4 regions of the Usitatibacter rugosus genome follow, and region 1 is predicted to be linked to each of the others. Evidence: predicted binding sites of a transcription regulator. Region 1 holds the regulator's gene; each other region holds the start of a gene.
What was found. The regulator sigma-54, encoded in region 1, starts transcription at its own class of promoters, with help from an activator protein. The targets are predictions, from matches to a motif close to TGGCACNNTTCCTGCT.

Region 2: DSM104443_RS21845 (pilin) is a predicted target of sigma-54. The motif match lies at 4,705-4,720, and genes of this name have one in related genera.
Region 3: glnA (type I glutamate--ammonia ligase) is a predicted target of sigma-54. The motif match lies at 3,113-3,128, and genes of this name have one in related genera.
Region 4: DSM104443_RS16320 (choice-of-anchor D domain-containing protein) is a predicted target of sigma-54. The motif match lies at 2,218-2,233, and genes of this name have one in related genera.

Annotation. Positions count from the first base shown of each region.
Region 1 covers NZ_CP053069.1:77,699-85,594, forward strand. Annotated here, with positions in the region: gene DSM104443_RS00330 (monovalent cation:proton antiporter family protein) at 1-611, opposite strand, end outside; gene DSM104443_RS00335 (KpsF/GutQ family sugar-phosphate isomerase) at 632-1,636, shown strand; gene DSM104443_RS00340 (KdsC family phosphatase) at 1,637-2,158, shown strand; gene lptC (LPS export ABC transporter periplasmic protein LptC) at 2,164-2,733, shown strand; gene lptA (lipopolysaccharide transport periplasmic protein LptA) at 2,744-3,331, shown strand; gene lptB (LPS export ABC transporter ATP-binding protein) at 3,334-4,116, shown strand; gene DSM104443_RS00360 (RNA polymerase factor sigma-54) at 4,153-5,634, shown strand; gene hpf (ribosome hibernation-promoting factor, HPF/YfiA family) at 5,673-6,002, shown strand; gene DSM104443_RS00370 (PTS sugar transporter subunit IIA) at 6,023-6,508, shown strand; gene hprK (HPr(Ser) kinase/phosphatase) at 6,477-7,442, shown strand; gene rapZ (RNase adapter RapZ) at 7,447-7,896, shown strand, end outside.
Region 2 covers NZ_CP053069.1:1,491,858-1,499,753, reverse strand. Annotated here, with positions in the region: gene DSM104443_RS07450 (M48 family metalloprotease) at 1-1,414, shown strand, start outside; gene DSM104443_RS07445 (cytochrome c family protein) at 1,414-1,755, shown strand; gene soxA (sulfur oxidation c-type cytochrome SoxA) at 1,742-2,590, shown strand; gene tfpZ (TfpX/TfpZ family type IV pilin accessory protein) at 2,577-3,317, opposite strand; gene DSM104443_RS22025 (pilin) at 3,402-3,860, opposite strand; gene DSM104443_RS21845 (pilin) at 4,192-4,647, opposite strand; gene DSM104443_RS22020 (pilin) at 4,958-5,416, opposite strand; gene DSM104443_RS07415 (spermine/spermidine synthase domain-containing protein) at 5,685-7,896, opposite strand, start outside.
Region 3 covers NZ_CP053069.1:4,410,370-4,418,265, reverse strand. Annotated here, with positions in the region: gene glnL (nitrogen regulation protein NR(II)) at 1-736, opposite strand, end outside; gene DSM104443_RS21035 (DUF4124 domain-containing protein) at 828-1,454, opposite strand; gene glnA (type I glutamate--ammonia ligase) at 1,626-3,035, opposite strand; gene aroE (shikimate dehydrogenase) at 3,278-4,102, shown strand; gene mtgA (monofunctional biosynthetic peptidoglycan transglycosylase) at 4,099-4,794, shown strand; gene mgtE (magnesium transporter) at 4,816-6,270, shown strand; gene thpR (RNA 2',3'-cyclic phosphodiesterase) at 6,273-6,776, shown strand; gene DSM104443_RS21005 (histone) at 6,852-7,163, opposite strand; gene lysA (diaminopimelate decarboxylase) at 7,420-7,896, opposite strand, start outside.
Region 4 covers NZ_CP053069.1:3,450,816-3,458,711, reverse strand. Annotated here, with positions in the region: gene DSM104443_RS16320 (choice-of-anchor D domain-containing protein) at 1-2,172, opposite strand, end outside; gene proB (glutamate 5-kinase) at 2,357-3,475, opposite strand; gene cgtA (Obg family GTPase CgtA) at 3,472-4,524, opposite strand; gene DSM104443_RS16305 (LysE family translocator) at 4,604-5,224, opposite strand; gene rpmA (50S ribosomal protein L27) at 5,307-5,570, opposite strand; gene rplU (50S ribosomal protein L21) at 5,582-5,890, opposite strand; gene DSM104443_RS16290 (polyprenyl synthetase family protein) at 6,038-6,967, shown strand; tRNA gene DSM104443_RS16285 (tRNA-Pro) at 7,004-7,080, shown strand; gene DSM104443_RS16280 (MEDS domain-containing protein) at 7,098-7,769, opposite strand; gene DSM104443_RS16275 (class GN sortase) at 7,857-7,896, opposite strand, start outside.

The DNA.
Region 1 (7,896 bases):
AGCGGCCGCATGATGCGCTGGCCCACGGCGAGCACGATCACCAGGACCACCGCCGCCTTGATCGCGGCGATCAACGATTCGCGGGCCAGCGCCTCGGGCGGGAAGCCCAGCGCGGGGATCAGGATCAGCAGCGGGATGACCGCGAGGTCCTGGAACAGCAGCACGCCCATGATCTGGCGGCCGTGGGCGGACTGCAGCGCGTTGGTCTCGGAGAGGGTCTTGGAGACGATGGCGGTGGAGCTCATGGCGAGCACGCCGCCGATCACGAGGCCGGTCTGCCACGCGATGCCCGCCGCGTACGCGATCGCCATCACGATCGCCATAACCACGGCCACTTGCGAGGCACCGAAGCCGAACACGGTCCGGCGCATGGACATGAGCTGGGGCAAGCTGAACTCGAGGCCGACGGAGAACATCAGGAAGACGACGCCGAATTCGGCGAGGTCGCGCTGGCTGTCGGTGTCGGCCACCACGCCGAACGCGTTGGGCCCGATCAGGGCGCCGACCAGCAGGTAGCCGAGGATGGCCGGGATCGACAGGCGCCGGAAAAGCACGACCACCGCGACGGCGGCGCCTAGCAGGATCACGGCTACGGGCAGGGCGTCGTGCATGGACTTATAATTCGGGGGTCATGTCGAATGTACTACATCCCCACGCCCTCTCGGACTCGCAGCATTTCATCGAGCTCGCGAAGAACGTCCTCGACATCGAGGCCGAAGCGGTCGCTCGCCTGAAGACTCGCATCGGCGAGCCGTTCATGCAGGCGCTGCGCATCATCCTCGGCACGAAAGGGCGCGTGGTCGTGACCGGCATGGGCAAGAGCGGCCACGTCGCGGGCAAGATCGCCGCCACCCTGGCCTCGACCGGCACGCCCGCTTTCTTCGTGCACCCCGCCGAGGCGAGCCATGGCGACCTGGGCATGATCACCGACCAGGACGTGGTGATCGCCATCTCCTACTCGGGCACGTCGAACGAGATCCTCGCCATCCTGCCGATGCTGAAGCGCAGGGGCGCCAAGGTGATCGCGATGACGGGCAAGCCCGCTTCGGCGCTCGCCATGGAGGCCGACGTCCACCTCGATGTCGCCGTCGAGCGCGAGGCCTGCCCGCTCGAGTTGGCACCCACGGCGAGCACGACGGCCACGCTCGCCCTCGGCGACGCGCTCGCCATGGCCTTGCTCGACGCGCGCGGCTTCCGCAGCGAGGACTTCGCGCTGCACCATCCCGGCGGCGCGCTCGGCCGGCGCCTGCTGGTGCACGTGGCCGACATCATGCGCAAGGGCGAGCGCTTGCCGCGCACGGCGCCCGACGCGCTGCTGCCGCAAGCCATCGTCGAGATGACCGCGAAGGGCATCGGCATGACGATCGTGGTTGACGCGAACGACAAGCTGCTCGGGATCTTCACCGACGGCGATCTGCGCCGCGTCCTCGAGAAGCACGATCACATCAAGACACTCCGCGTGGGCGACGTGATGACGAAGAACCCCCGCACCATCGCGCCCGAGAAGCTGGCCGCCGAGGCCGCGCGCATGCTGGAGGAAAACCCGATGGGTGGCCGGCTCGTCGTCGCCGACCGCGAGGGCCGCCTCGTGGGCGCGCTCACCTTCCACGACCTGCTCGCCGAGGGCGTGGTCTAGGTGTCGTTCGCCAAGCGCGCGAGCGCCATCAAGCTCGCCGTCTTCGACGTCGACGGCGTGCTCACCGACGGCACGATCTACATGGGGCCTTCGGGCGAGATGCTGAAGGCCTTCAACATCCTCGACGGGCACGGGTTGAAATTGCTCCACGAGGACGGCATCGCCACCGCGATCCTCTCGGGTCGCAAGTCGGCGATGGTCGCCACGCGCGCGAAGGAGCTGGGCCTGGGCGCTGTCCACCAGGGTGTCGCGGACAAGGTGAAGCGCCTCGCCACGATCCTCCGCGCGCACAAGTCCGATCTCGCATCCTGCGCGTACATGGGAGACGACCTCCCCGACCTCGAGGTCATGCGGCGCGTGGGCCTCGCGGTCGCGCCCGCCAACGGCGTGCTGGCCGTGCGCAAGCAGGCGCATCTCGTTACGAAATCCCGGGGCGGCGAAGGCGCGGTGCGCGAGTTCTGTGAACGCCTGCTCGAGGCGCGCGGTCGAACGGACCTGGTGCAAGGAAGAACGAAAAAATGATCGGCGTGTTTCGTCCCACCTCATGGCTGCCGCTGGGCGTCCTGGCGCTGCTGGTGGGGCTCACGCTGTGGCTGAACGCGCTGGTGCAGCCGGCGGCCGCGAAAGCGGACGGGAACCTGCGTCACGATCCCGATCTGATCGTCGAGAATTTCAATGCGCGCAAGCTCGGCGAGGACGGGCGGGTGCTCTACACGCTCACCGCGCGGAAGATGGTACATTACCCCGACGACGATTCCTCCCTCCTGGAAACGCTCAATTTCGACGCTTACCAACCGAAGCAGCCGCGCGTGAACATCACCGCCGAGCGGGGCCGGTTGCAGAAGGGCGGCGACGAGGTGTGGATCGAAGGCAACGTCGTGGTGCACCGCGAACCGGCGCCGCGCGTCGAGCCCCTGAAGATCTTCACCGACAACCTGCTGGTGCTCCCGGACGAAGGCATCGCGCGCACCTCGAGCGAAGTGCGGATGGAATCCCCCTCGGGCCACGCCACAGCCGCCGGCCTCGAGCTGAACAACACGGATCGCACCGTGAAGCTGAACCGGGTGCGTTCCACGTACAAGCCTCCAGCCCGCTAGGAGACCGGCAATGCGCACGCTTCGCCTCACCCTGCTCACCGCGCTGGCGCTTGCCGCGCTGCCCGTGCTCGCCGAGAAGTCGGACCGCGAGAAGGAAATCAACATCGGCGCCGACCTCCTCACCGGCGACGACAACGCCCGCGTCACCGTCTTCGACGGCAACGTCGTCATCACGCAGGGCACGATGCGCATCACCGCGAACAAGGTCACGGTGAAGGAAGACGCGGAGCGCAACAAGTTCTACGTCGCCAACGGCGCGCCCGTCACCTTCCGCCAGAAGCGCGACAAGGCCGAGGACTTCATCGAAGGCTGGGCCGCGCGCGCGGAATTCGACGACAAGAGCTCGAAGTTGAAGCTCTTCGACAAGGCACGCCTGAAGAGCGTGCAGGGCGAGATCACCGGCGACCTCATCACCTACGACACCAGCCGCGAGCTCTTCGAGGTCGGCGCCGCGCAACCCGGCACGCCCGGATCGCGAGTGAAGGCCACGCTCGTCCCGCAGAAGAAAGACGCGAAGGACGGGAAGGACGCGAAGAGCGAGGCCAAGCCGTCGTCGCCCCTCACCCTCAAGTCCGACTCGGGCCCCGCCACCCATTGACGATGGCTGCCACGCCCGCGCCGCTGCGCGAACACCTCACGCTGGTGAAGAGCGAGCCGCAGCCCGCGGTGCTGCGGGCCGAGGGCCTGAAGAAGAGCTATCGCAAGCGCAGCGTCGTGTCCGACGTGTCGCTCACCGTGGAAAGCGGCGAAGTCGTCGGCCTCCTCGGCCCCAACGGTGCCGGCAAGACGACCTGCTTCTACATGATCCTGGGCCTCGTGCCGATCGACAGCGGCAAGGTGATGCTCGATGGGGAAGACCTCACGCACCTGCCGATCTTCCGCCGCTCGCGCCTGGGGCTTTCGTACCTGCCGCAGGAAGCGTCGATCTTCCGCAAGCTCACCGTGGCGCAGAACATCCAGGCGGTGCTGGAGCTCCAGGGCCTCGAGGCGGGCGAGATCGAGACGCGTCTCGAGCAATTGCTGGACGACCTCCACGTCGGCCACCTGCGCGCGAGCCCGGCCACGGCGCTCTCGGGCGGCGAGCGCCGCCGCGTGGAGATCGCGCGGGCGCTGGCCACGAACCCGAGATTCATCCTGCTCGACGAGCCCTTCGCGGGCGTCGATCCCATCGCGGTCCTCGATATCCAGCAGATCATCCGCTTCCTGAAGGAGCGCGGCATCGGCGTGCTGATCACGGACCACAACGTGCGCGAGACGCTCGGCATCTGCGACCACGCCTACATCATCAACCAGGGGTCGGTGCTCGCCTTCGGGAAGCCCGAGGAAATCATCTACAATGAGTCTGTCCGAAAGGTCTACCTCGGGGAGAATTTCCGCCTGTAGCGGACGTCCCGTTATCCCCTGGCACTTTCGCACCTCATGAAGCACAGCCTCCAGCTAAAGCTCAGCCAGCACCTCACCCTCACGCCGCAGTTGCAGCAGTCGATCCGCTTGCTGCAGCTTTCGACGGTGGAGCTGAACCAGGAGCTCGAGCGCTATCTCGCCGAGAACCCCCTGCTGGAGCGCGCCGACCTGGCGCCCGACGAACCCACGAGCGTGATCGGCGATCGCGGCGCCGCCCCCGAGGGCTCCCCGACCTCCTCGGCCCAGGAGGAGCCCGCCGCCGAGGCGCACGAGCGAGAGGAACGCGAAGAGCGCAGCGACCGCATGGACGAAATGCCCATGCGAGACAACGGCGGCGGCGAGGAGATGGGCGGCAGCGGATCGCGCCGCGGCGACGACGACCGCGAGGACTTCACGCAATTCGCCGCGGCCGAGGTCACGCTCCACGACCACCTCACCCAGCAGCTTTCGCTCACCTCGCTCACGGAGCGGGACAAGCGCCTGGCCGCCCTCGTCATCGGCAACATCGACGAAGACGGCTACCTGCAGCAGACCCTCCAGGAGCTCCTCGACAACGCCATCGACGAATTCGCCGAGCTGGAGCTGGAGGAAATCGCGATCGCGCTGAAGCACGTCCAGAACATGGACCCCGCCGGCGTCGCGGCGCGCGACGTGAGCGAATGCCTCACCCTGCAGCTGAAGTCGCTGCCCACCGACACGCCCTACCTCGCGCCCGCGGTCGAGCTCTGCGCCAAGCACCTGGACGTGCTTGCCGCCCGCGACTTCAATCGCCTCAAGCGCACGCTGGGCGTGGACGAAGACGAGCTGCGCGAGATCCGCGCCCTCATCGTCTCGCTCGACCCCAAGCCCGGCCGCAGCTTCGGCAGCGGCGACATCCGCTACGTGGTGCCCGATGTCGTCGTGCGCCGCGTCGGCACGCGCTGGGTCGCGGCGCTGAACCGCGACGCGATGCCGCGCCTGCGCGTGAACAAGATGTACGCGGATATCCTCCAGGCATCCCGCGAGAACGGCGCCAAGCATCTGGCCGGCCAGCTCCAGGAAGCGCGCTGGCTCATCAAGAACGTGCAGCAGCGCTTCGACACGATCCTGCGAGTCACGCAGTCGATCGTGGACAGGCAGAAGAACTTCTTCGAGCACGGCGAGGTCGCGATGCGCCCGCTGGTGCTGCGCGAGATCGCGGAGGCCGTCGGCCTGCATGAATCCACCATCTCGCGCGTGACCACGCAAAAGTACATGCTGACCGCGCGCGGCATCTTCGAGCTGAAGTACTTCTTCGGCAGCCACGTCTCCACGGATACCGGCGGCGCCTGCTCGGCCACGGCGATCCGCGCGCTGATCAAGCAGCTCGTCGCGGCGGAGGACGGCAAGAAGCCCCTCTCCGACCACCGCATCTCGGACATCCTCGCGCAACAGGGCATCCAGGTCGCGCGGCGCACCGTAGCAAAGTACCGCGAGGCGATGCACATCCAGCCGGCGAACCTGCGCAAGTCGATCTAGAGTCTTCCCGTCACCCGCACCGCGAAAAGGAGCCATCGATGAACCTCCAGTTGACCGGGCACCATGTCGACATCACCCCCGCGATCCGCCAGTACGTCGTCACCAAGCTGGAAAGGATCGAGAGGCACTTCGACCACGTGATCGACGTGAACGTCGTGATGACGGTGGAAAAGCTGGACCAGAGGATCGAGGCGAACGTGCACCTCGCGGGCAAGGAGATCCACTGCGAGTGCCACGAGGTCGACATGTACGCGGCCATCGACGGGCTGATCGACAAGCTCGACCGCCAGGTCGTGAAGCACAAGGAGAAATTCAAATCCGCAACGCGCCACAACCCGGTCACCATCCGCCAGGCCGAAGAGGAATAGGCCTCCCCCCGGAGAGCGCCGTGAACCTCGTATCCCCGCTGCTGCCCGCCTCGCACGTCCTGCTCGACCTGGACGCCACGAGCAAGAAGCGCCTGTTCGAGCAGGTCGGGCTGCTGTTCGAGAACTCGCGCGCCATCCCGCGCGCGCGGGTCTTCGACAGCTTCTTCGAACGCGAGAAGCTGGGTTCCACCGCACTGGGCTGCGGCGTGGCCATCCCGCACGGACGCATCAAGGCCCTGCGGGAACCGGTGTGCGCTTTCGTGCGCACGCAAACGCCGATTCCCTTCGAAGCACCCGACGGCCAGCCGGTGCAGCTCGTCTTCGCGATGCTCGTTCCCGAGCACGCGACCGAGGCGCACCTGCAGATCCTCTCGGAGCTGGCCCAGATGTTCAGCGACACGGGCTTTCGCGACGCGCTGCTCGCCGCACCCGATGCGGCGACGGTCCACGGCATGATCACCGGATGGTCGCCCTATGCCCCGGCTCAGCGTTCAGCAACTCTTTGAGGACCGGCGCGAGCGCCTCGGCCTCGAGTGGATCGCGGGGGCCGCCGGCTCGTCGCGAGAGATCACCGGCACCATGCTCGCGCGCCCGGGCATCGGGCTGATCGGCCACCTCAACCTCATCCACCCGCTGATGGTGCAGGTCCTCGGCCGAAGCGAGCTCGAGTACCTGGAGTCGCTCGATCCCGCTTCGCGCGAGATGACGGCGCTTCGCGCCGTGGGCGGCGAGACCGTCGCCGTGATCGTCTGCGACGGCATGCCCGTGCCTCCGAACTTGCAGGACGCCGCGGCGCACGTGGCAACTCCGCTGCTCGCTTCGCCGGAGCCGAGCCAGCAGGTGATCAACGTGCTGCGCCCCTACCTGCAGCAGGAGCTGGGCTCCATCACCACGCTGCACGGCGTCTTCCTCGACGTGCTCGAGATCGGCGTGCTGATCACGGGCGATTCCTCCATCGGCAAGAGCGAGCTTGCGTTGGAGCTCATCTCGCGCGGGCACGGCCTCGTTGCCGACGACGCGGTCGAGCTGCAGCAGATCGGACCCGAGACCATCTCCGGGCGCTGCCCGCCGATGCTGAGGGACTTCCTCGAGGTCCGCGGCCTGGGCGTGCTCAACATCCGCTCGATCTTCGGCGAGACGGCGGTGCGGCCGCGGAAGACGCTGCGCCTCATCGTCACGCTCGAGAGCCCGGCCAACGGCAACATGGAGCGCGACCGGCTCTCCACGCGCACGAGCACGCAGCCGATCCTCGGCGTGGAAGTGCCCTCGGTCACGCTCGCCGTGGCTCCGGGCCGCAACCTCGCGGTGCTGGTCGAGGCGGCGGTGCGCAACCACATCCTGCTCACGCGCGGCATCGATTCGACGCGCGAGTTCATCGCCCGCCAGGCCGCGGTGATGCGCGACGAGTCGGAGGCCGCACGGCGCGAGGAAGCGGATTAGCGGCATGCAGCTCGTCCTCCTCTCCGGCGTGTCCGGGTCCGGCAAGAGCGTCGCGCTGAAGGCGCTCGAGGACGCCGGCTTCTTCTGCATCGATAATCTTCCGGCCGGCATGATCCACGACCTCGTCGCCTCCCGGAAGGAGCCGAAGGTCGCGATCAGCGCCGATGCGCGCAGCCCCGAGACGCTGGGCGAGCTGCCGGCGATCGTGGCGCGCGAGCGCGAGCGCGGCAGCGACGTCGGCGTGATCTTCCTCGATGCGACCGATGAGAGCCTCGTGCGCCGCTTCTCCGAGACGCGCAGGCCCCATCCCCTGGCGCGCGATGGCCGCACCATCCACGAGGCCATCTCGCAGGAGAGGAAGCTCCTGGAGAGCGTCGCCGAGATCGGCCAGCGTATCGACACCAGCGCGCTCACGCCCTCGCAGCTGCGCGGCTGGATCCAGGATCTCGTCGTC
Region 2 (7,896 bases), 1.4 Mb from region 1:
CGCATCCGCGCAGGGGCTGCCGGACCTCGGCGATGCGTCCGTCAACGCTCTCTCCGAGACGCAGGAAAAGACGATCGGCAATCGCATCATGCGCGAGGTGCGCGTCGATCCCCTGTACCTGGACGACGCCGAGGTCACGTCGTACATCCGCTCGCTCGGCGAGCGCCTCCTCGCCAACACCGACCCGCCGCGCCGCGAGCTCGAGTTCTTCGTCGTGAACGAGGATGTCGTCAACGCCTTCGCCCTCGTGGGGGGCCACGTCGGCGTCTTCTCGGGCCTGATCCTCCTCACGCAGAACGAGAGCGAGCTGGCCGGCGTGATGGCGCACGAGATCTCGCACATCACGCAGCGCCACCAGGCACGTTCGATGTACGGGCAGCGCGGCGCGCAGATGGCGTCCCTCGCCGCGCTCGCGCTCGCCATCCTCGCCTCGCGCGGCAACAGCGGGCAGAGCGGCCAGGTGACGGAAGCCGCGTTGATGGGCGCCAGCGCCCTCAACATCCAGTCCCAGCTCGACTACACCCGCGAGCACGAACGGGAAGCGGACCGCGTCGGCCTCACGCTGATGGAGCGCTCGGGCCTCGACACGCGTGGCATGGTCACCTTCTTCGAGCGCCTGCTGCGCGCCAACCGCTTGAACGAGTTCAAGGGCGCGCCCTCGTACCTGCGCACCCACCCGCTCACCACCGAGCGTATTGCCGATATGCAGGATCGTGTGGAGCGCTTACCGACTCGCATGGTCCCGGACACGTTCGAGTACCGCATCGCGCGTGCAAAACTCCGCGGCATGAACGGCACGCCGCCGCAGGCCGTCTCGTATTTCCGCACGCAGCTCGCGGAGAAGACGGTGCTGCGCCCGCGCGAAGACGTATACGGCCTCGCGTACTCGCTGCTGCGCGCGCGCGAGTTCGACGAAGCCTGGAAGACCCTCGCACCGCTGCGCGAATCCGGCGTGTCCTATCCCGCGTTCGAGCTGCTCGCCGCGCAGATCCGCGCCGACCAGGGGAAAGCCGACGATGCGCTCGCCATCTATCGCCCCGCGCTGAAGGCCTACCCGCAGTACCGTGCGCTCGCCTACGGCTACCTCAACCTGCTGGTGCAGCAGAGCCGCAGCAAGGAGGCGCTCGCGGATCTCGATGAACGCCTTCGGATCGTCCAGGACGACGCCAAGCTCTACGAGCTGCAGTCGCGCGCGTTCGAGATCTCGGGGCAGCGCCTGCCGCAGCATCGTGCCCAGGCCGAGGCGTATTACCGGCGCGGCAACCTGGCCGCCGCGGTGGACCAACTCGAGATCGCCGTGAAGTTCCGCAACGCCAATTTCTACGAGCTCTCCAGCGCGGAGTCCCGCCTGCGCGAGCTGCGCGTCCTGCTCGAGAACGAGCGCTCCGCCGAGAAGGCCCTGAAGATCAGCTGATGCGAATCGCCTCCTGCATCCTCGCCTGCGCCGCGGGGATGGCCCTCCCGGTTTGCGCCCAGCAAACCCCGGCCCTCGACCTCTTCGTCCGCCCCGACAAGGGCTACTGCATCGCGTGCCACCAATTGCCCGCGGGATCGGGCCCGGCCACTCGCTCCGACCTCGGCCCCGCGCTCGCCGGTGCCCGCATGCGCGAGCTCGGCAAGCCCAGGCTGCGCGAGCTGATCGTCGATCCCACGGTCGCCAAGCCCACGACGGTGATGCCGCCGTACGGACGCCATCGCATCCTCGATGCACGCGAGATCGATCGACTCACGGATTTCCTCCATGCGCTGCCCTGACCGCATCCTCGCCGCCTTTGCGCTCGCGCTGCTCACCTGCGCGGGGCCGGTCCTCGCCGCCGCGGACGCGGTGCGCGCGGAAGCGGCCGCGAAGCTCAAGAGCGACCTTCCTTCGCTGGCACCGGCGGACTATGTGCTCGGCTCCGCCGCCTTCGATGCGGAGCTGCGCTCGCAGCTCGCGGAAAATGCCAACGCCGCCACCACGAGCGGCGTCCTCGAAGCCGGCCGCGCCGCGTGGACCCGCAAGTTCAAGAACGGCCGCACGCTCGCCTCGTGCTTTCCCAACGGCGGGCGGCGCATCGCCGGCGCCTATCCGCAATACGACGCGCGGCTGAAGCGGGTCGTGACGCTGGAGACGGCGATCAACCAGTGCCTCAAGACGAACGCCGAGCCCCTGCTCGACATCGACGACGGCAAGTCGATGGGCGCCGTCACCGCGTACGTGCGCTCGCTGTCGCAGAACCAGAAGGTCGCGGTGCGCGTCCCCGCCGCGGCGGAAGCGGCGTTCGATCAAGGCCGGCGCCTCTACACCACGCGCATGGGCCAGCAGAACTGGGCTTGTGCGTCGTGCCACGTCCAGGGCGCGGGCAAGCGCTACGCCGGGCAGCCGCTGTCGCCGGCGATCGGCCAGGGTGCGAGCAGCGTGGTGATCCGCGGCGGGCAGGCGGTGACGCTGCAGGCCCGCGTGCGCGAGTGCCTCGAGCGCATGGGGGTTGCGCCCTTCGCGGCAGGCTCGGACGAGCTGAACAACCTCGAGTACTACCTCACCTACCTGTCCAACGGCCTCGCGCTGCAGGCGAGCCCCTGGCGGGCCCCTCGCGCTACCAGGGGATGACCTTGGCGATGCCGAGCACGGCACCGGTCTTCGCGTCCATCAGCACGCTGTAGTCCTTCACGCGCCCCTTCACCGGCAGGTAGCGCACGTCCGCGGCGCTGCGGCCGACATCGCGAAGCGCGATCTCCATCTCCGACGGGAAGGTCTTCACCAGGGTGTCGACCGGCTTCGCGCGGCGCAGGGCCTCCGCGGCCATCGACTCGTAGGGAACGTAGTACTGCGGAAACGTCTGCAGGTCCGAGCCGGAGAGCGCCGACTGGATCACGCGGAACTGCTCGTTCGGATCCGAGGGCGTGCGAACCGCGATCGTGCGCGGCCGGCCCCAGGAGACGTCCTTGAATTCAGGGTTCGTGACCTTCGCGACCTCCTCCGGCTTGATGTCGCTCGCCGCGACCAGGTCGAAGCGATCGACCGTGAAGACCATGTAGATCGGACGCACCTCGGCGATCACGGCGATGCCATAGGCGAGCGCCGCGAACTGGATGATGCCGATGATGGTGAAGTCGAGCTTCAGCAGGTGCCGGGCCTTGCCGGGGTTGAAGATCACCAGCGTGATCAGCGGCCCCAGGACCACGTCCACCCCGATCAGGATCATCACGAGGTTGTTGCCCCCCATGGCCGCGAAGAACGGGCCGGGGTACCAGACGAACAGCATGGCGGCCACGACCGCGATCGCGATGGCGGAGCTGAGGGCGAGGTGGATGCCGAAGGCTTTGAATCGGGTCATGGCGGCGTGAAGGATAAACGCAACGGCGGAAATGAAAAAGGGCGAGAGTCTCCTCTCGCCCTTCGTGCTTCCGGTGCTACGGAATTACTTGGCCTGGCGGCAGTTCGCCGGGAAGAACTTGTACTCGGTGGCACCGGCTTCCGTGCCGCACTTCCACGAGGCGATCGAGTCACCGGCAGCGGCAACAACCGACGCGGCGGAATCGTTCATCGCGGTCAGGTAGAGGTGCTTGGCGTCGACCTTGGTGTCGACCTTCTGGATCTCGACGGCGATTTCGCCGTTGGTGACGGCCAGGGTCTTCACGTACTGGGTTTCCTGCGTCGAGCAACCGGCGAAATCGGCGCTGGCGGGGAACGCGTTCTTCGAGGCGATGTACTCGGAGAGCGAGGTCTTGCAAGCGGCGGCGGCGGCGGCGACTTCCGTGATCTTGGAGCGCTTCAGGTAATCCTGGTAGGCCGGGATGGCCACTGCGGCGAGGATACCGATGATGGCAACCACGATCATCAGTTCGATGAGCGTGAAGCCGGCTTGTTTCTTTTGCATGAATGCTCCTGGGTGGGGGGAAATCTCGACCGCTGTGGCGGGCTGCCCTGTTAATGCAACTGCCGTGCCATGACCGGGGTGGTCGATCCGGCTCCGAAGCGGCGTGCGGGGAAAGCGATAATACGCACTGCAATCAGCCGGTTGGGATGCGCCCCGGCAGGGCCGCCGTTTCTGTGCCAGCCCGCGCAACGCGGTATCCAGGCCTGGGAAGGCTCGATTCGGCCCGAATAGACAGCACATGCCGCCCCCCGTCACTCCCCGGGTCCGGCGACGGAAAAAGCAAAAGGGCGAGAGTTTCCTCTCGCCCCTTCGGTGTCGCGTTACTGCGGAATTACTTGGCCTGGCGGCAGTTGGCCGGGAAGAACTTGTACTCGGTGGCACCGGCTTCCGTGCCGCACTTCCACGAAGCGATCGAGTCGCCGGCAGCGGCAACCACGGACGCGGAGGAATCATTCATCGCGGTCAGGTAGAGGTGCTTGGCGTCGACCTTGGTGTCGACCTTCTGGATTTCGACGGCGATCTCGCCGTTGGTGACAGCCAGGGTCTTCACGTATTGCGTGGCTTGCGTCGAGCAGCCGGCGTTGTCGGCGTTGGCCGGGAACGCGTTCTTCGAAGCGATGTACTCGGACAGCGAGGTCTTGCAGGCAGCGGCGGCAGCGGCCACTTCCGTGATCTTCGAGCGCTTCAGGTAGTCCTGGTAGGCCGGGATCGCGACGGCGGCGAGAATGCCAATGATGGCCACCACGATCATCAGTTCGATGAGGGTGAAGCCGGATTGCTTCTTCATGAGTGAGTGCTCCTTTGGGGGTTATTCGGGTCGCCCTCGCGGGGCTGAACGGATAGGAGCAACCCCTGTGCCAAGCGCTCCGAAGCCCTTTGCTACGGCTGAAAGACACCGTGTAGGACTTTACAATCAGTTACTTATACCGGGTTTGGCCTCCGGGCCCGGAGGGACTCCGCCACCCCCGGTTTGGGCGACGCCATTTGGCGACAGCACTGCCGCCCCGGATGGTCATCAGGTGCCGTCCGCCGTCAGTCCGGCGAAAAGAAAAAGGGCGAGAGTCGCCTCTCGCCCTTCGTGCTCCGGTACTACGAAGTTACTTGGCCTGGCGGCAGTTCGCCGGGAAGAACTTGTACTCGGTGGCACCGGCTTCCGTGCCGCACTTCCACGAGGCGATCGAGTCGCCAGCGGCGGCAACGACCGACGCGGCGGAATCGTTCATCGCGGTCAGGTAGAGGTGCTTGGCGTCGACCTTGGTGTCGACCTTCTGGATCTCGACGGCGATTTCGCCGTTGGTGACAGCCAGGGTCTTCACGTACTGGGTTTCCTGCGTCGAGCAGCCCGCGACGTCGGCGCTGGTCGGGAAGGCGTTCTTCGAAGCGATGTACTCGGAGAGCGACGTCTTGCAGGCGGCAGCAGCAGCCGCGACTTCCGTGATCTTCGAGCGCTTCAGGTAGTCCTGGTAGGCCGGGATGGCGACGGCGGCAAGGATGCCGATGATGGCCACCACGATCATCAGTTCGATCAGGGTGAAGCCCGATTGTTTCTTGGTCATGAGGTGCTCCTGTCGGGGTTGAAAATGAAGAGGGCCGCCCTTGCGGGCTGCTCGCGATAATGCAACGCGCATGCCAGCTGGAGGGGTTGGCGGGCCCCGCCGGGTTCAATGCCCGAAACGGAGTTTTCCAACTAAAAATCAATTACTTGGACGGATCCTGCGAGGCGAGGCGAGGCTCACGGATCGCGATCCGCGCTCCATGCCCGCTGTGTGGCGCTGTTTGGCGACGCCCTCGTTGCCCCGCAGTGTCCGCAGGTGCCGTACTTCGTCACTTCGGTGTCGCGGGTGTCGCCGGGGCCGCGGGCGCCCCGGTGACCGGTGCAGGTGCCCGGGCTTCCCCGAGCTTCGGGATGTGGGCCAGGATGACTCGCGTTGTGAATGCGTTGCTGACCTGCCGCGGAATGAGCTCACGGACGGACTCCCAGAGGGCACGGGCTCCGGCGAGATCACCTTCGAGCACGCGTACGCAGACTCCGGTCAACGCGATCACCGCGAGGTCGTCGGGCGACCAGCGGTGAGGCATGGCCGCGAGGCGATCCGAGACCTCGCGCATCGCTTTCGCGTCGTGATAGGCGAGCGCGCGATAGAGCTCGATACGCCCCCGCTCGGCGGCGGGCAGCTTCTTGAAGCAGGGAGAATCCCAGATCTCGCCGAAGATGCGATCGAGCACCTTGCCGCGAAGCGCCTGCGCGATCGCCCGGGTGGTGCCCTCGATCGCATCGGCCCACAGCGAGGGATCGATCTCGCACTGCTTCAAGCCCGCCCGGGCCAACGCGATCTGCGTGCGCGAAGAAATTGGGACGCGCGCGGCCTGGTCGCTGGCGCCGGTCAGGAAGAAGTCGGCGAACCCCACGGCGATCAGCGCATCCTCGATGCGGTTCGAGCTGTAGGGGCGCTTGCGCTCGAAATCCTCCAGCGTCACGCGCGCGTCGCCGTCGACCAGCGATTCGAACGGCACGAACGCGCGCGGGATCTCGGCGATGTCCCCCGCCGACGAGCGGCGAAAGCGTGCCCGCGAGGCGTTCAAGTCGACGACGGGGAAGTAGTCCGAGTTCGCCGGATAGCGCGTCTGCTCCACCAGCGGCTCGATCACGCGGCGCGAGGCCACGCGATGCAACACCAGCTCGTTCAGGGAACGTACCCCGAGCCGCTCGAGCGAGGCCTTCATCGCGGGCGTGCGGAAGAGTGCGTCGCTCGGCGGGGGAACCCGGCCGTGCTTCACGGCGAGCACGAGGATGTCGCCCGACTGGGGGGTGTAGATCACGTAGTCGCTGAAGTTGCGCCCCAGGGCCTTCAGGATCGACCCCATGATGTCGATGTCGGTCTCGTAGTAGTGCACCCACTGCACGAGCATGCCGTTGTCGTTGATGTGCCGGCCGATGCGCGAGTAGAACTCGTCGGAGAAGAGCGTCGCCACGCCGCTCACCCACGGATTGGATGGCTCCGAGACGATGACGTCGTAGCGCGCCTGCGTGGAGGCGAAGAAGGTCTTCGCATCCTCGATGCGGATGTGGCTCCGCGGATCGGTGTAGGCGGAGCTGTTGCGCGGCTCGAAGACACGCGCGCCCTCCACCATCGCCGGCTCGATCTCGATCGTGTCGACCAGGCGCAACTTCGGCATGTTCAGCATCGTGGCCGTGGTGAGGCCCGAGCCGAAGCCGATGTTCGCGGCCGTCTGGAGCTCCGGATTGAAGGCGAACGACAGGGCGCCGGCGACGATCATCGTGCTCTCGTCGGCGGCCGGCAGCTTCGCCGGGTTCATCTGGATGCCCGCGTCCGGCTTGCCGTTGGTGCGGATCGACCGCAGCGATCCATCGGAGGTGACGGAGATGGTCGCCGTCCTGCCATCCTTGTAGAACTCCACCTTCGATGCCTTCGGATCGAGGAAGCTGCCGTGCCGGAAAACGCCCGAGGCCATCTTCAGCTGGTCGAGCGGGAAGCTCGCGAACGCGATCGCGGACGCGATGGCGATGCCGCCGAGCGTCGCGGCCGTGCGCATGCTGAAGCCGGCGGAAGCCAGGATCGCGACCAGCGCGCCCAGCGCGATGTCGAATCCGGCCCCCAAGCCCGTGAGTCCCTTCACGCCCAGCAGCTCCATGCCGGCGTGGGTGGCGAAGGCCGCGCCGAAGATGCAACCCGCCGTGTTCGCTGCATACACGCGCCCGATCGAGGCCTCGCCGCCGCCTCGACGGATCAGCGCCGCGGTGGCGAGCGGGAGCGTCATGCCGGCGCAGAAGGCCGCCGGGAACATCAGCAGCATCGAGACGAAGAGGCTCGACACGTTGTACAGCGCATAGCCTTCGTCGGAATTGCGCAGGCCCATCATCAGCCAGCCGATGAGGTCGAGGACCAGCGTGTACGCCCCGATCGCGAGGACCGCGAGGATGCCCTTGGCGACGAGGACGCTGCTCAGCCACTTGAGGTCGCTGTCGCCGCGCGGCGCCTTCACCGCGAGCACGAACCCGCCCAGCGACATGCCG
Region 3 (7,896 bases), 230 kb from region 1:
CGGCGTTGCGCGCGACGTTGAGCACCGCCTGGATCAGGCTTTCCTTGTCGCCGACGAGATCCGGAAGGCTGGTGTCGTAGTCGCGGCGGATCGACAGGCCTTCGGGGAACTCGGCGAGGAGCACCGCGCGCACGCGCTCGGTCACCTCGTGGATGTTCACCGGCTCGATGCGCGGCAGGCGGTTCGGCGTGAGCAGCCGGTTCATGAGCGACTGCAGGCGGTCGGCTTCCTTCACGATCACCTGCGTGAACTCGCGCAGCTCCGGATCGGACAGCTCGCGCTCGAGCAGCTGCGCGGCGCCGCGGATCCCGCCCAGGGGATTCTTGATCTCGTGCGCGAGGTTTCGCAGCAGCTCGCGGTTGGCCTGCTGCTGCTCGAGGATGCGCGCCTCGCGCGCGATCTTCAGCTGCTGCTCGAGCTCGCGGAATTCCAGCAGCAGGACGCCATCGCCCGCCTCGGTGGGGCTGATCACGCAGTGCAGGTGCACCGCCTCGCCCGCGACGTCCAGCACCAGGTCGTTGTCGTTGAACCCGGCCTCCGACTCGAGCGATTGCTGCAGGCGCCCGACGAAAGCGTCGTTGCCCGGCAGCACCTTGTCGATGCCGGCGCCGAGCAGGTGCTTGCGCCCATGGGCGAGCAGGGTTTCGGCAGCGGGGTTGGCGTAGGTCACGTGGAGTTCGTCGTCGAGCAGGAGCACGGCGGCCGAGAGCAGCTCCAATCCGGAGAGCACGCTCATGGCCGGCGTTCAGACGAACAAAAAGCAATTAGCGCGCCAGCCACGGGGGCCGGCGCGTCGGCAGGACGCCGGAAAGGGGGACTGGTCGAGGCTAGGGCTTCAAGGCGCCGAGCTCTTTCTTGAGCGCCTCGATGTTCTTCTCGTGCTCGGCTGCGGTAGCTTGCAGGCCGCGAATGCGGCCGGAGGCCTTCTCGAGCTTGTTGCGAAGCTCGACCTGCTGGGACGGCGTCGGATCGGCCGTGGCCTGCGCCATGCGCACCACGGCGACCAATTCGGGGTTGCGTTGCTCTTCGCCGAGGTTGCGGCGCACGTTCGAGAGCTGGTCTTCCTCGCCCTTCAGCTCTTCCTCGAGGATGCGGCGGCGCTCCTCGTCGCGCTTCTTCTGCAGCGACGTGTCCACCTTCGGGAAGCTCACCGCGCTCGCCGACGGCATTGCCGTCACGATCGCGACCGCGGGCTTGATGTTCGCTTCGGCCGAAGCCGGTGCCGGCGTGGGTGCGGCCGGCGGCTTCGCCGCGACGCCCTGCGGCTGCAGCATGCCGGTGGGCGTGGCCGGGATCAGCGTGAGCGGCTCGAGCTCCACCACCGCGGCATCTTTCATCGGCTTGTTCGTGTACGTCACCCGGCCGTTCGCGTCCACGTGCTTGTAGATCGTGGACTGCGCGAGCGCGCTTGCGCTCGTCACTGCCAGGAACGTTGCAATCCAGAGCTTCTTCATCTCGCGCTCCCATTCGCGAAACGGGAAGGAAAGGATGCGATGGCGTCATGAAAAAAGCAACTAGATCAATGAGATAGTTGTGTGACACCCCCATAGCTTGTGGTCGGGGGTGGAAAAAAACACAAAGGGGGCGGTCGCCCGCCCCCTTTGTCGCGTCCATTCGCGAATCCGTCAGGACGAGTAGTACATGTCGAACTCGACCGGGTGCGTCGTCATGCGGAAGCGCTGCACCTCCTCGTACTTGAGCGCGATGTACGCATCGATCATGTCGTCGGTGAACACGCCGCCCGCCTTGAGGAAGCCGCGGTCCTTGTCCAGGCTCTCCAGCGCCTCGTCGAGCGACGCGCACGGATGCGGCACCTTCGCGGCCTCTTCGGGCTCGAGGTCGTAGAGGTTCTTGTCGAGCGGATCGCCGGGGTGGATCTTGTTCTGCACGCCGTCCAGGCCCGCCATCAGCAGCGCGGCGAAGGCGAGATACGGATTCGCCGTCGGATCCGGGAAGCGCACCTCGACGCGGCGGCCCTTCGGGCTCGACACGAACGGGATGCGGCACGAGGCCGAGCGGTTGCGAGCCGAGTACGCGAGGTTGATCGGAGCCTCGAAGCCCGGCACGAGACGCTTGTACGAGTTGGTGCCCGGGTTGGTGATCGCGTTCAGCGCCTTCGCGTGCTTGATGACGCCGCCGATGTAATAGAGCGCGAAGTCGGAGAGGCCTGCGTAGCCCTCGCCGGCGAAGAGGTTCTTGCCGCCCTTCCACACCGACTGGTGCACGTGCATGCCCGAGCCGTTGTCGCCCACGACCGGCTTCGGCATGAAGGTGGCCGTCTTGCCGTACGAGCGCGCGACATTCCACACGGTGTACTTGAGGATCTGCAGCCAGTCGGCGCGCTTCACGAGCGTGTTGAACTTCGTGCCGATCTCGCACTGGCCCGGCGCCGCGACTTCGTGGTGATGCACTTCCACCTCGACGCCCTGCTCCTCGAGTGCCAGGCACATGGCCGAGCGCATGTCCTGCAGCGAATCGACCGGCGGCACGGGGAAGTAGCCGCCCTTCACCGGCGGACGGTGGCCGAGGTTGCCGCCCTCGAACTTGCCATCGGTGGACCAGGGCGCTTCTTCCGAGTAGATCTTCACGCTGGAGCCCGACATGTCGACCTTCCACTCCACCGCGTCGAACACGAAGAACTCGGGCTCCGGGCCGAAGTACGCCGTGTCGCCGAGGCCGGAGCTCTTGAGGTAGGCCTCGGCCTTCTTGCCGATGGTGCGCGGGTCGCGCTCGTAGCCCTTGCCCGTGGAGGGCTCGAGCACGTCGCACGACAGGACGAGGGTCGGCTCGTCGAAGAACGGGTCCATGCGCATCGAATCCGGATCCGGCATGAGCAACATGTCCGAAGCTTCGATACCCTTCCAACCGGCGATGGACGATCCGTCGAAGGCGTGGCCGTCGGTGAACTTGTCTTCCCCGAAGAACTTGGTCGGGACGCTTACGTGCTGTTCTTTTCCTTTCGTGTCGGTAAAACGGAGGTCGACGAACTTGACCTCGTTTTCCTTGATCGTCTTGAATACGTCGCCGACTGCCATGGAGTTCTCCTGAGGGGTGGTGAATGCACAGAAATGGTAAACGAGCGGCCGAAATGACCCGGTCGAGGCCTCTGAATAGCGAAAAACATGCCACTGGCGATTGTACGTAAGGCATTGAACGCCAATGCGTACTTCGTCGATTTTTGGCCGCGACGCACGAACATGGTGCCAATTTTGGCCGCACGCACCATCATAGAGCATCAACACAAAAACTCAACGCTCGTCACCCCCATACCTATTAAATGATGGCAACGCCCCCGCGCTTCGTGGTCATCGGCAATCCCGTCGGCCACAGCCTCTCGCCGGCGATCCACGCGCAGTTCGCGATGGAGACCGGCACCGCCCTGGAGTACGCGACGCTCCTCGCGCCGATGGAGGATTTCGCCGGTTCGGCGAGCGCGTTCTTCGAAGGCGGCGGGCGCGGCGCCAACGTGACGCTGCCGTTCAAGATCGAGGCGTTGCGGTTCGCGGCGAGCGCCACCGATCGCGCGCGCCTCGCGGGTGCGGCGAACGTGCTCACCTCGACGGGCGGACGCATCGCGGCGGACAACACCGACGGCGCCGGGCTCATCGCCGACCTCACGCGCAATCTCGGCGTGTCGCTCGCGGGCGCGCGCATCGCATTGCTGGGCGCAGGCGGTGCAGCGCGGGGTGTGATCGCGCCCTTGCTGGAATCGCGGCCCGCGGCTCTCGTGATCGCGAACCGGACGCTCGATCGCGCCGAAGCCCTGGCGAAGGAGTTCGCGTCGCTCGGCCCGATCGAAGCGCGGACTCTCGCCGGGGTCGCGGACGGAAGCTTCGACGTGCTCATCAACGCGACGTCCACGTCGACGAAGGGCACGCCGCTCGCGCTGGCGCCAGGCTGCCTCGCGCGCGGCGCGCTCGCCTACGACATGGCCTACGGACCGGCCGCGAAGCCGTTCGTCGAGCACGCGCGTGCGCTGGGTGCGCGCGGCAGCGACGGGCTCGGCATGCTGGTGGAGCAGGCGGCCGAGGCATTCCTTGTCTGGCACGGGACGCGGCCCGCGACGGCGGCGGTGCTGGCGACGATGCGCGCTCGCCCATGAAGACCTTCGCGCGCTACTTCGCGTGGCTGCTGGCCGGCCTCGCGGCGCTGCTGATCGCCTACGAGCTCACGTTCCTCGCGCGCGTGTGGTGGTGGAAGGACCACAACCCGCAGTCGACGGCCTTCATGGAAGCGCAGCTCGAGCGCCTGCGCGAGAAGAAGCCCGACGCGAAGCTGAAGCAGCAGTGGGTGCCCTACGAGAAGATCTCGCCCAGCCTCAAGCGCGCCATCGTCGCCGCGGAGGACGCGAAGTTCGTCGACCACGAGGGCTTCGACTGGGAGGCGATCGAGAAGGCGATGGAGAAGAACAAGCAGAAGGGCAAGGTGGTCCGCGGCGGCTCGACCATCTCGCAGCAGCTCGCGAAGAACCTCTTCCTCTCCGGCAACCGCACGCTGTGGCGCAAGGGGCAGGAGGCACTGATCACGGTGATGATCGAGAAGCTGTGGCCCAAGCGCCGCATCCTCGAGGTGTACCTGAACGTGATCGAGTGGGGCGACGGCGTCTTCGGCGCCGAGGCGGCCGCGCGCCACTACTACGGCACCAGCGCCTCTGCGCTCGGCCCCGAGGGCTCCGCGCGCCTTGCCGCCATCGTTCCCAACCCGCGCTTCTACGACCGCAACCGCAACACCGCGTGGCTCGAGCGCAAGACCGGGATCATCCTCGCGAGAATGCCCGCGGCCGAGCTGCCCTAGCCGCTTACAATGGGCGGGCTCATGGCCCGCCGTCCCGAAGACATCCCGCGTTCGGAATCGCCCCAGGATCACCTGGAGGCGGTGACGCGCCTGATCGCGAAGCAGAAGCTGGTCGAGGACCTCGTCCATCGCCAGGGCGAGCAGGACGGGCGCAAGCCCGCGCTCGTCGAAGGCCTGGTGCACAAGCAGAACCTCGCCGAGCTGCAGAAGCGCCTCGATGGCCTTCACCCCGCGGACGTGGCCTACGTGCTGGAGGGCTTGCCGCCGCTGGACCGCATCGCGGTCTGGGGCCTGGTCCGCAGCGACCGCGACGGCGAGATCCTCCTCGAGGTGTCGGATGCGGTGCGCGAGACGCTCCTCGCGGACATGGACAGCGCGGAGATCGTCGCCGCGGCCCAGCACCTCGATGCCGACGAGATCGCCGACCTCGCGCCCGACCTGTCGGAAGAGATCGTCCAGGACATCATCGAGGCGCAGGACGTCGACGAGCGCGCCGAGCTGCAATCGGCCCTGTCGTATCCGGAAGGCACGGTCGGCGCGCTGATGGACTTCGAAGTGGTGAGCATCCGCGACGACGTCACCGTCGAAGTGGCGCTGCGCTACCTCCGGCGCTACGACGAGCTGCCGGCGCAGACCGACGCCATCTTCATCGTGGACCGGGACGATCGCCTCCTGGGTGTCCTCCCGCTGAACAAGCTGCTGGTGACCGATCCCGACGTGGAAGTGGCGTCGATCTACCAGCAGAACGTCGTCTCCTTCGCCGCCGACAGCGACGCCGAGGAGGCCGCCCGGGCGTTCGAGCGCTACGAGCTCGTGAGCGCGCCGGTCGTGAGCGCCGACGGCAAGGTGACCGGTCGCGTGCCGGTGCAGGCGGTCCTCGACTACGTGCGCGAGCGCCAGGAGCAGCAGGAGCTGGCCAAGGTGGGTCTGCGCGAAGAGGAGGACATCTTCTCCACGGTGTGGGCGTCGGTGAAGAACCGCGGCCCGTGGATCGCGCTCAACCTCTGCACGGCCTTCATCGCTTCCCGCGTGGTCGGTGCGTTCGAGGGGTCGATCGAGAAGCTGGCGGCGCTGGCGGCGTTGATGCCGATCGTCGCCGGCATCGGCGGCAACACGGGCAACCAGACGGCCACGCTCATCGTGCGCTCCCTCGCGCTGGGCCAGGTGAGCGCCAGCAACGCGCGCCGGCTGCTGGCCCGCGAGCTGGGCGTGGCGGTCACCAGCGGCGTGATCTGGGGGAGCGTCCTGGGTGTTGTCGCGTGGATGCTCTACCGCAACGTCGCGCTGGGTGGCGTGATGGCGATGGCGATGATGCTGAACATGATCGTGGCCGCCCTCGCGGGCCTCTTCATCCCGCTCACCATGGAGCGCTTCGGCCGCGATCCGGCCGTCGGCTCGAGCGTATTCCTCACGTTCATCACCGACAGCATGGGCTTCTTCGTCTTCCTCGGGCTCGCGACGATCTTCCTCATCTAGCCGTGGCGCGCCATTTCTTCGCGCTCTGGCCGGATGCCGCCGCCGCGGCCGCGCTCGCCGCGCTGGCACGAGAGCTGGCGGAGCAGTCGGGCGGCAAGCCCGTCCCCCGCGAGAAGATCCACCTCACGCTGGCTTTCCTGGGCGAGATCGATCCCGAAGCCGTCGAGCGTGCGCGCGGGGTGGCCGGCGCTATTCGTGCAACGGCCTTCGAGGTGCGGCTCGACCGCACCGGATCGTTCCGGGGTGCTCGCGTGGGTTGGGCGGGCTGCGAGTCGCCGGCGCCGGGCCTCATCGATCTCGCCGCGCAGTTGGGCCAGGCGTTGAAGGACGCGGGATTCGTGCTGGAGGAGCGGCCGTTCGCGCCGCACGTCACGCTGGCCCGCCGCATCCGTTCGGCGGTGGCGCGCACGCCCATTGCGCCCATCCCATGGAGAGCGAGCGCATTGGCGCTGGTCCGCTCGGAAGCGGGACGCTACGAAACGATCGGGAGTTGGGAAACCCGCTAGCGAGGCGCTAATCGACCGGGGGTGGTTCCGCTTGCGCGGGGGGTCGGTTAGCGCCTCGTTTCCGGGTCAAGCCGCCTAGCTCATCGGCTTGATCAGCGGCGTGATGACCGGGGTGACGGCCGGAGCCATCATCGGCTTCATCGCTACCGGAGCCGCCATCTTCTTCATGGCCGGCTTCGCCGCTTTGCGCTTCTTGGCCGGCTTTTTCTTTCCGGCCTTCTTCTTAGCTTTCTTGGCTGCCTTCTTGGCTGGTTTGCGTTTCTTCGCAGCCTTCTTCTTTGCAGCTTTCTTCTTGGTCGACTTTTTAGTTGACCGTTTCTTCGCTTTCTTGGCCTTTTTGGCTTTTTTCGCGGTTTTCTTCTTCGCAGCTTTTTTCTTCGTTGCCATGGTGTTGCTCCTTTCAATGGTGGACTAAGTATCGCGGCCAGCCCCGTAAGGAACCGTTACCGCATCTCCAAGCGTCCGGAAAATCGCATCGAACGGTGCCTGGTAGCTCTGCTGCGCTACTTCGTGCGTCGTGCTTCGGGTCCTTCAACGCACGCACCAGCTTGGTGAGTTGGATTCTAGATGCGACTGGCGATGTCAAGCGTGACGATTTGAGCGGACTCGCCGCATTTTGGTATCGAGTCGATACCAATCACGTCTACTCCGCCTTATCGAGCGTCGATTCGCCGGCGTAGAGGGATTCGACGCTTTCGCGCGCACGGATCGCGAGGATGCGATCGCCGTCGACGAGCGCCTCGGGAGGGCGCGGGCGCGTATTGTAGTTCGACGCCATCGCCATCGCATAGGCCCCGGCGGAGAGGATGGCGAGGAGATCGCCTTCGGCGATCGCGAGCTCGCGCCCGGTGCCCAGCACGTCGGACGATTCGCAGATCGGGCCCACCACGTCGTAGGTCGCACGCTCCCGGGGCGCCTCGGTCACGGGGACGATCTCGTGCCACGCCTCGTAGAGCGCGGGGCGGATCAGCTCGCTCATGGAGGCGTCGACCACGGCGAAGCGCTTCGCCTTGTCGAGCTTCAGGTACTCCACGCGCGTGAGCAGCACGCCCGCGTTGCCCACGATGTAGCGCCCGGGCTCCAGCAGCACCTGCAGCCCGCGCCCCTGCATGCGCTGGGC
Region 4 (7,896 bases), 1.2 Mb from region 1:
GCCGGGGCCGGCCACCGTGATGTTGTCGAACGTGAGCGGCGCGGTTCCGGTGTTGGTGAGGCGCAGCTCATGCAGCGTGGGATCGTTGCCCAGCGCGTAGACGAATTCGATGGAGTTGGGGACCGCAAAGTTGGGCCCCACGACGCCGCTGCCCATGAGCTGCGAATACGCCGTGGTTCCGGCGCTGGGCGTGACGGCCAGCGGCTCGCTGAACGATCCCTGGGACGGCGGCGTGAAGGTCGCGCTGATGTTGCACGACGTGCCCGGGTTGATCGGGCTGCGGCAGCTGGTGCCCGCGGCATCGATCGCGAACGGCGGATTGACGCTGGTCGTGAAATCGACGGGCGTCGAGCCGGGGTTGCGAAGGATGAATCGCGCCGGCGGCGACGTCGTGCGCACGCTCACGCCGCCGAAGTCGTAGGCCGACGGAAGCAGGGTGAGCGTCGGGGGAACGACGCTGTTGCCCGCCAGCGAGACGGACGAGAAGCCGTTATCCGAATTGTCGAAGATGCAGAGATAGGCCGAGTACGGGCCGAGGGCGGACGGGGCAAAGGTCGCCGTGACGGAGCAGCCATTCCCAGGCGAGTACCCCATCTCGAAATCGCAATCCGAGGTGAGCATGAACGCCCCGCCATAGGCGATCGTGCCGCCGTAGCAGGTGGGCGAATCATTGAGCTCGGCGTAGTAAGGCTCCCAGTCGCCGGCGCCCGAGCTCGTGTAGGTGATCGTGCGGGGCGCGCTGGAGCTGCCCACGGGCACGTTGCCGAAGTTCACCGCCGTCGGGTTCACGGTGACGGCCGGCACGGGGATGACCGCTTCGCTGAACGAGAACTCGGAGGTGTCGCCCGTCGCGCTGTTGCGCGCGGTGGCGGAGATGTTGTTGAAGATGCCCGGGATGATATGCGTCGCGTTCGAAACACCTGCGGGCACCGTGACGGTCTTGGATCCGACAAAAGTCTTGCCTTCGGAGTTGACCGGGGACGGATTGTCGAAGAACTCGAGAATGAAGGTGCCGGCCGCGCTGGTGAACGAGTAGCTCACTTGCGTGTTGGCGCCATCCGTGGTGACGCCGTTGATCTGGGGCCAGTTCTGAAGCGTGTTGGGGCCGCTATCGACGTCACCCGCGTCGTTGATGGCGCCGCCGTAGCCCAGCATGATCCCGTACGGCTCCGCGTAGATGGAGTTCTGGCTGATCGAAACGCCCGTGCCGGCCGAGATCTCGATGCCCGCGGTGCTGTTGTGCGAGATCACGTTGCCGGTGATGCTGATCGGCGACACGGAGTTGATGCGGATGCCGGACGCGCCGTTCGGCGCGGCGTTGCCGGAGGTGTCGTTGCCGATCTTGTTGCCGGTGATGGTCATGGGCCCGCCCGTGACCTGCATGCCGCCCAGCGAGTTGTTCCCGATGTAGTTGCCGCTGATCGTGAAGGCCCCGGTGCTGCCGACGTTGATGCCCCGGCCGTTGCCGGCCGACGTCACGCCGTCCACGGCGATGCCGATCAGGTTGTTGGTGATCGAGCCGCCCGCGGTGGAGCCGCTGATGCCATAGGTCGAGTTGGCGATGATGACGTTGCGGTCCGCGGTCCCGCCACCGATGGTGTTCGTGAAGCCCGAGGCGAGCGAGATCCCATTTGAATTGCCGCTGATCAGGCTGCCCTTGACGACCAGCGGGCCGAGCGAGGCGCAGATCGCGTTGCCGCCGTAGAGCCAGTTGGTCATGCGCACGCCGGTCACGGTCAGCGTGCCGCCGTACAGGAAGGCACCTATGCCGCAGCCGCCGAACGTGGCGTTGAACCCGTCGATCTGGATCTCGGCGTTGGCGTTCCAGCCGCTGCTGCTGTTGTTGGCGGTCCAGGTCGCGCGGCTGGTGCCGTCAATGGTCATGCTGAGCGGTTGGCCGGTCGCTGCGCACTGGATCGTGGGCAACGGGCTGTTCAGGTTCATGAAGAAAGGCCCGGAGCCCGGAAAGGTGATGACATGGCTCGCACCACCGGTAGAGCAGGCGGCATTCGCGTCCATGATCGCCTGGCGCAGGGTGCCAGCGCCCGAATCAGCGGTCGAGGTGACCGTGAATGTGGCTGCGGCTGCCGGCAACGCGGCGGCCAATGCGACCACCAGCGGTGCAAGGCGAAAGGATTTCGGGGTCGGGCAGGTGGGGGCTGTGCGCAGCATGCGGTGCTCCTGGGCTTTGAGACACGCGTCGTTTGTAGGGTGGGAAGCGACCAACGTGCCACCCGGTACCCTATGTTCGCATGAACCCCGAGGTCTACGGAATATTCCACAGAATCCGGGGCTTCCATGCCTGCCGTGCGTCCGTCCGGGGTCCGTTCCGGGTCAGGCCCAAGGCCGTGTTACGTCACAGTACGACCAAGTTGTCCCGGTGGATGAGCTCGGGCTCGGCCAGGTACCCCAGGACCGCCTCGATCTCGGCGGTGGGCTTGCGCAGGATGCGGGCCGTGTCCGCGGCGCCGTAGTTGACGAGGCCGCGGGCGATTTCCCGGCCGTCGGGCGCGCAGACGCTCACCACCTCGCCGCGGCCGAAGTGCCCGTCCACGGCGGTGGCGCCGATGGACAGCAGGCTCTTGCCGTCGTGAGTGAGCGCTTTCACCGCGCCGGCATCGAGGGTGATGCGGCCGGCCGGCTTCATGTGGTCTGCGAGCCATTGCTTGCGCGCCGCGATGGGCTCGCGCTCGGCCTCGAGCAGGGTGCCGATCGGCTCGCCCGCGAGGACGCGGGAGAGCACGTCGGGTTCGCGGCCCGAAACGATCGCGGTATGTGCTCCGCTGCGGCCCGCGCGCTTGGCCGCGAGCACCTTGGTGATCATGCCGCCGCTGCCGAGGTGCGAGCCCGTCCCGCCGGCGATCGTCTCCAGGTGCGGGTCGCCCGCGCGGGCGCGCGAGACGAGTGTCGCCGCCGGGTCCTTGCGCGGGTCGGCGGAGTAGAGGCCCTGCTGGTCGGTGAGGATCACCAGCGCGTCGGCCTCGAGCAGGTTCGCCACGAGGGCGCCCAGCGTGTCGTTGTCGCCCACGCGGATCTCGTCCACCACCACCGTGTCGTTCTCGTTGATGACCGGCACCACGCCCAGCGAGACGAGGGTGCGCAGCGTCGTGCGCGCGTTGAGATACCGGTTGCGGTCGGCAAGGTCGGAATTGGTGAGCAGCACCTGCGCCGTGCGCAGCCCCCGCTCGGAGAAGCACGACTCCCACACCTGCACGAGGCCCATCTGGCCCACGGCGGCCGCGGCCTGCAGCTCGTTCACTGCGTGCGGGCGCTTGGTCCAGCCGAGGCGCTTCAGGCCCTCGGCGATGGCGCCGGAGGAAACGACCACCACCTCGATGTTGCGGGCGCGAAGCTCCGCGATCTGCCGCACCCAGTCGGCGATGGCCTCGCGGTCCAGCCCCGCCCCGGTGTTGGTGAGCAGGGTCGAGCCGATCTTCACCACCACGCGCCTCGCCTGGGCGAGCGGCGTGGTCATTCGGCTTCCTTCCGCACTTTCGTGTTCGCCGCCGAGTGCTTGGCGCCCTCGAGGAAATCCATCACGGCGAACGTGAGGTCGCTCGTGCCTTCGGCTTTCATCGCCGAGATGAGGAACCAGGGGCCCTTCCACGCGAATTTCTTCACGAAGGCCTTGGCGCGCTTCTCGGCCTCCTTGGGATCGAGCAGGTCGGCCTTGTTCAGCACCAGGAAGCGCGGCTTCTTCACGAGCGCGGCGTCGTATTTCTTCAGCTCCGCCACGATCGCCTTGGCGTCGTGCACGGGATCGGCGTTCTCGTCGAAGGGCGCCAGGTCGACCATGTGCAGCAGCAGGTGAGTACGTTGCAGGTGGCGCAGGAACTGGTGGCCGAGGCCCGCGCCTTCGGCGGCACCTTCGATCAGGCCCGGGATGTCGGCCACGACGAAGGAGCGGTTCTCGCCCACGCGCACGACGCCCAGGTTGGGATGCATCGTGGTGAACGGATAGTCGGCGACCTTCGGGCGCGCGGCGGAGATGGCGCGGATCAGCGTCGACTTGCCGGCGTTGGGCATGCCGAGCAGGCCCACGTCGGCGATCACGCGCAGCTCCAGCTCGAGCTTGCGCTCCTCGCCCGCGCCGCCCGGCGTGAACTGGCGCGGCGCCCGGTTGGTGCTCGACTTGAAATTGAGGTTGCCCAGGCCGCCCTTGCCGCCGGCGACGAGCAGCGCGCGCTGGCCATCTTTGGCGAGGTCGGCAATGACTTCGCCGGTATCCATGTCCTTGATCACGGTGCCGACCGGGAAGCGAAGGATGATGTCCTCGGCGCCGTGGCCGAACTGGTCGCGGCCGCGGCCGTTCTCGCCCGGCTTCGCGCGGAAGATGCGCGTGTAGCGATAGTCGACGAGCGTGTTGATGTTGAGGTCCGCGACACCCCAGATGCTGCCGCCGCGGCCGCCGTCGCCGCCGTCGGGCCCGCCGCGCGGGACGTACTTCTCGCGGCGGAACGAGGCCGAGCCGTCGCCGCCTTTGCCGGCGAGGACTTCGATGCGGGCTTCGTCAAAGAATTTCATGGCGTCGTTTCAACAGGGTCGTTTTAACAGGCTTGTTTCAGCACAGAGGACACAGAGGTTACACAGAGGACACAGGAAACTACTTCATGTCCGGCAGCGCGACACGGATACCCAGGCCGATGAAGGTCACACCGGCAAACACGTTCAGGCGATTGGCGATCGCGGGCTTGCGTCGCAGCCACTCGCCGATCCAGCCCGAGAAGAACGCCACGGCACCGAAGACCCCGACGGTCACCGCCATGAAGACCAGGCCCAGCAACAGCATCTGCGCGCCGACGTTGCCGGCTTCGGTGTTCACGAACTGCGGCAGGAACGAGAGGAAGAAGAGCGTCACCTTCGGATTCAACGCGTTGCCGAGCACGCTTTGCTTGAAGATCGTCCGGTACGCCTTCGATTCGCCGCCTTCGGTGAGCGCGAACGACGACGCGTGGCGCAGCGCCTGGATGCCGATCCAGATGAGATACGCCGCGCCCGCGTAGCGCACGAGGTCGAACGCGAGCGGCGACGAGCGGATCAGCGCCGCGACGCCGAGGGCGGCGAGCAGCGTGTGGAAGATGCAGCCCGTGGCGAAGCCCAGTGCCGCGGCGAACCCGGCCTTGCGCCCCTGCACGATGCCGCGCGTGAGCACGTAGACGATGTCCGGGCCGGGCGCCACCGCGAGGAGCGCCGATGCGACGAGGAAGAGGGCGATGTCGGGCACTTGTAGGGTTGCTGGATAAAACCGCTGCCGGAAATGAAAAAGCCCCGTACGGGACGGGGCTCTTTCGCGTGGGCGAGAGCCGTTACTGCTGGACCGGCTCGATGCTCACGATGTTCTTGCCCTTGGGGCCGTGCTTCCCGAACTTCACGAGGCCGAGCATCGTCGCGAAGAGCGTGTGGTCCTTGCCCATGCCGACGTGACGCCCGGCGTGGAACTTGGTGCCGCGCTGGCGGACGATGATGGAGCCGGGGGTGACCAGCTCGCCGCCGAAGGCCTTGAGGCCCAGGCGCTTCGACTCGGAATCGCGGCCGTTACGGGAAGAGCCGCCTGCTTTCTTGTGTGCCATGGTTCAGTCCCTTAAGCGATGGCATCCACACGGATTTCCGTGTAGTTCTGCCGATGGCCCTGCGTGCGCTGGTAATGCTTGCGACGACGCAGCTTGAAGATTTTCACTTTCACGCCGCGGCCGTGCGAAACGACCGTTGCCGTGACCGTGGCACCCGCCACCAGCGGGTTGCCGACCTTCACCGACTCGCCTTCCCCGACCATCAACACTTGATCGAGAGTGATTTGCGAGCCAACGTCTGCCGGTATCTGTTCGATTTTAAGTTTTTCGCCGGTGGTGACTCGGTACTGCTTGCCACCGGTTTTTATGACCGCGTACATGTTGAGCTCCGATGAATTTCTGTAAGGTTTCCGCCCCAATCCCGTGAAGGGCAAGACGAACCCGCTATAATACGCGAAATTCCTCGTATCGTCAAAGACTTGTCACCCCCCAGCCTGGAAGCGATCCGCGCCCCTATCGGCGCCGATCTGACCCGCGTGGACGCCGTCATCCGCGAGCGTCTCGCAAGCGAAGTCGCCCTCATCGGGACCATCGGCGAGTACATCATCGGCAGCGGCGGCAAGCGCCTCCGCCCGGCCCTGGTGCTGCTTTCCGCCAAGGCTCTGGGCGCCGAGGGTCGGGGCATGCACGAGCTGGCCGCCGTCATCGAGTTCATCCATACGGCCACGCTGCTCCATGACGACGTCGTGGACGAATCGAGCCTGCGCCGCGGCCGGCGCACGGCCAACGCCGAATTCGGCAATTCCGCGGCCGTGCTCGTCGGCGATTTCCTCTACTCCCGCGCCTTCCAGATGATGGTGGGCGTGGGCTCGCAGCGCGTGATGGCGGTGATGGCCGATGCCACCAACGTCATCGCCGAGGGCGAGGTGCTGCAGCTCATGAACGTGCGCGACGCCTCCACCGACGAGGACGGGTATCTGCGCGTCATCCGCTACAAGACCGCCAAGCTCTTCCAGGCCGCCACCCAGGTGGGCGCCATCCTCGCGGGCGCCACGAAGGACCGGGAAGAGGCGCTGGCCGCCTACGGCATGCACCTCGGCACGGCGTTCCAGCTCATCGACGACGTGCTCGATTACTCCGGCGCGAGCGAGGAGACGGGCAAGAACCTCGGCGACGATCTCGCCGAAGGCAAGCCCACGCTGCCGCTGATCCATGTGCTGCGCACCGGCACCGAGGCCGAGCGCAAGGTCGTGCGCCAGGCGATCGAGAAGAGCGGCAAGGAGGAGCTGGGGGCGGTGCTGGCGGCGATCCAGCGTACCGGAGCGCTCGACTACGCCCGCGGCAAGGCAACGGCCGAAGCGAAGGCCGCCACGGCCTTCCTGGACGTCATTCCGGGTTCCGAATGCCGCGACGCTCTGCTACAATTAGCGTCCTTTTCGGTCGAGAGAAGCTTCTAAAGCTTCGATTTGCAACGGTTCTCGGCCAGTCCCAGTCGGGGTGTAGCTTAGCCTGGTAGAGCGCTACGTTCGGGACGTAGAGGCCGGAGGTTCGAATCCTCTCACCCCGACCATTTCCCTCCTGCAGTTCCTAGTTTTCCACGGCCTTCGCGAGCGGTGCCGAACCGCGCTTCAGCAGCGTGCGCAGGTATTCGGTGGGCTCGACGTAGTACGGGTTCTCGTAGAGCCGATCGCCCATCACCACCATCGGATGGGTGGCCAGCACGTCCATCACCGCCCTGCCGCTGAACTTGTTCACGTCGTAGACGCACATCAGCGTGCAATCGTGCTCGCGCGTGAACACGTTGACGCGCGACTCGTACTCCATCAGCTCGTCGGTGCCGGGCATTTCGCGCAGCGCCCACGTCATGTCGCCGCACGTGCGCACCCGCTTGTAGGGGCTCGCTTCGGCGGCCTTCAGGACCTCTTCCAGCATGAGGCCCATCCGCTCGTTGCCGAAGAATCCGTCGCGCAGGTAGGTTTCCTCCGAGGCGAGGACGCGCAGCTGCTCGCGCTGGATGCAGTCGTCGAGGGAGATCTGCATGCGGTCCTCGAGGCCGCGCTTGTGCTCGTTCAGGCGGGCGGCATCGCGGATCGTGACCACCTGCTCGTCCTGCTCGAGGCCCTCGGTGAAATACGGCACGAGGCAGTCGTATTCCTGCGCCTCCGACTCGAAGAAGGCGCAGATGTGCGTGGCATACGGAATCCGCTCGCCGCAGACCGACACGGGGCGAAGCGTGGGTTTGTTGAACACCGATGCCATGCGTGCCTCCGTTCACTGGGGTAGGTGTCCAGCCTACCGAAAGTGCGCCTACAGGGCCTGTAAGCCGATGCCTACAGTGTGGTTTGGTCACGCAACACGCTCCGCGATGACCACGTAGCGTTGTGAA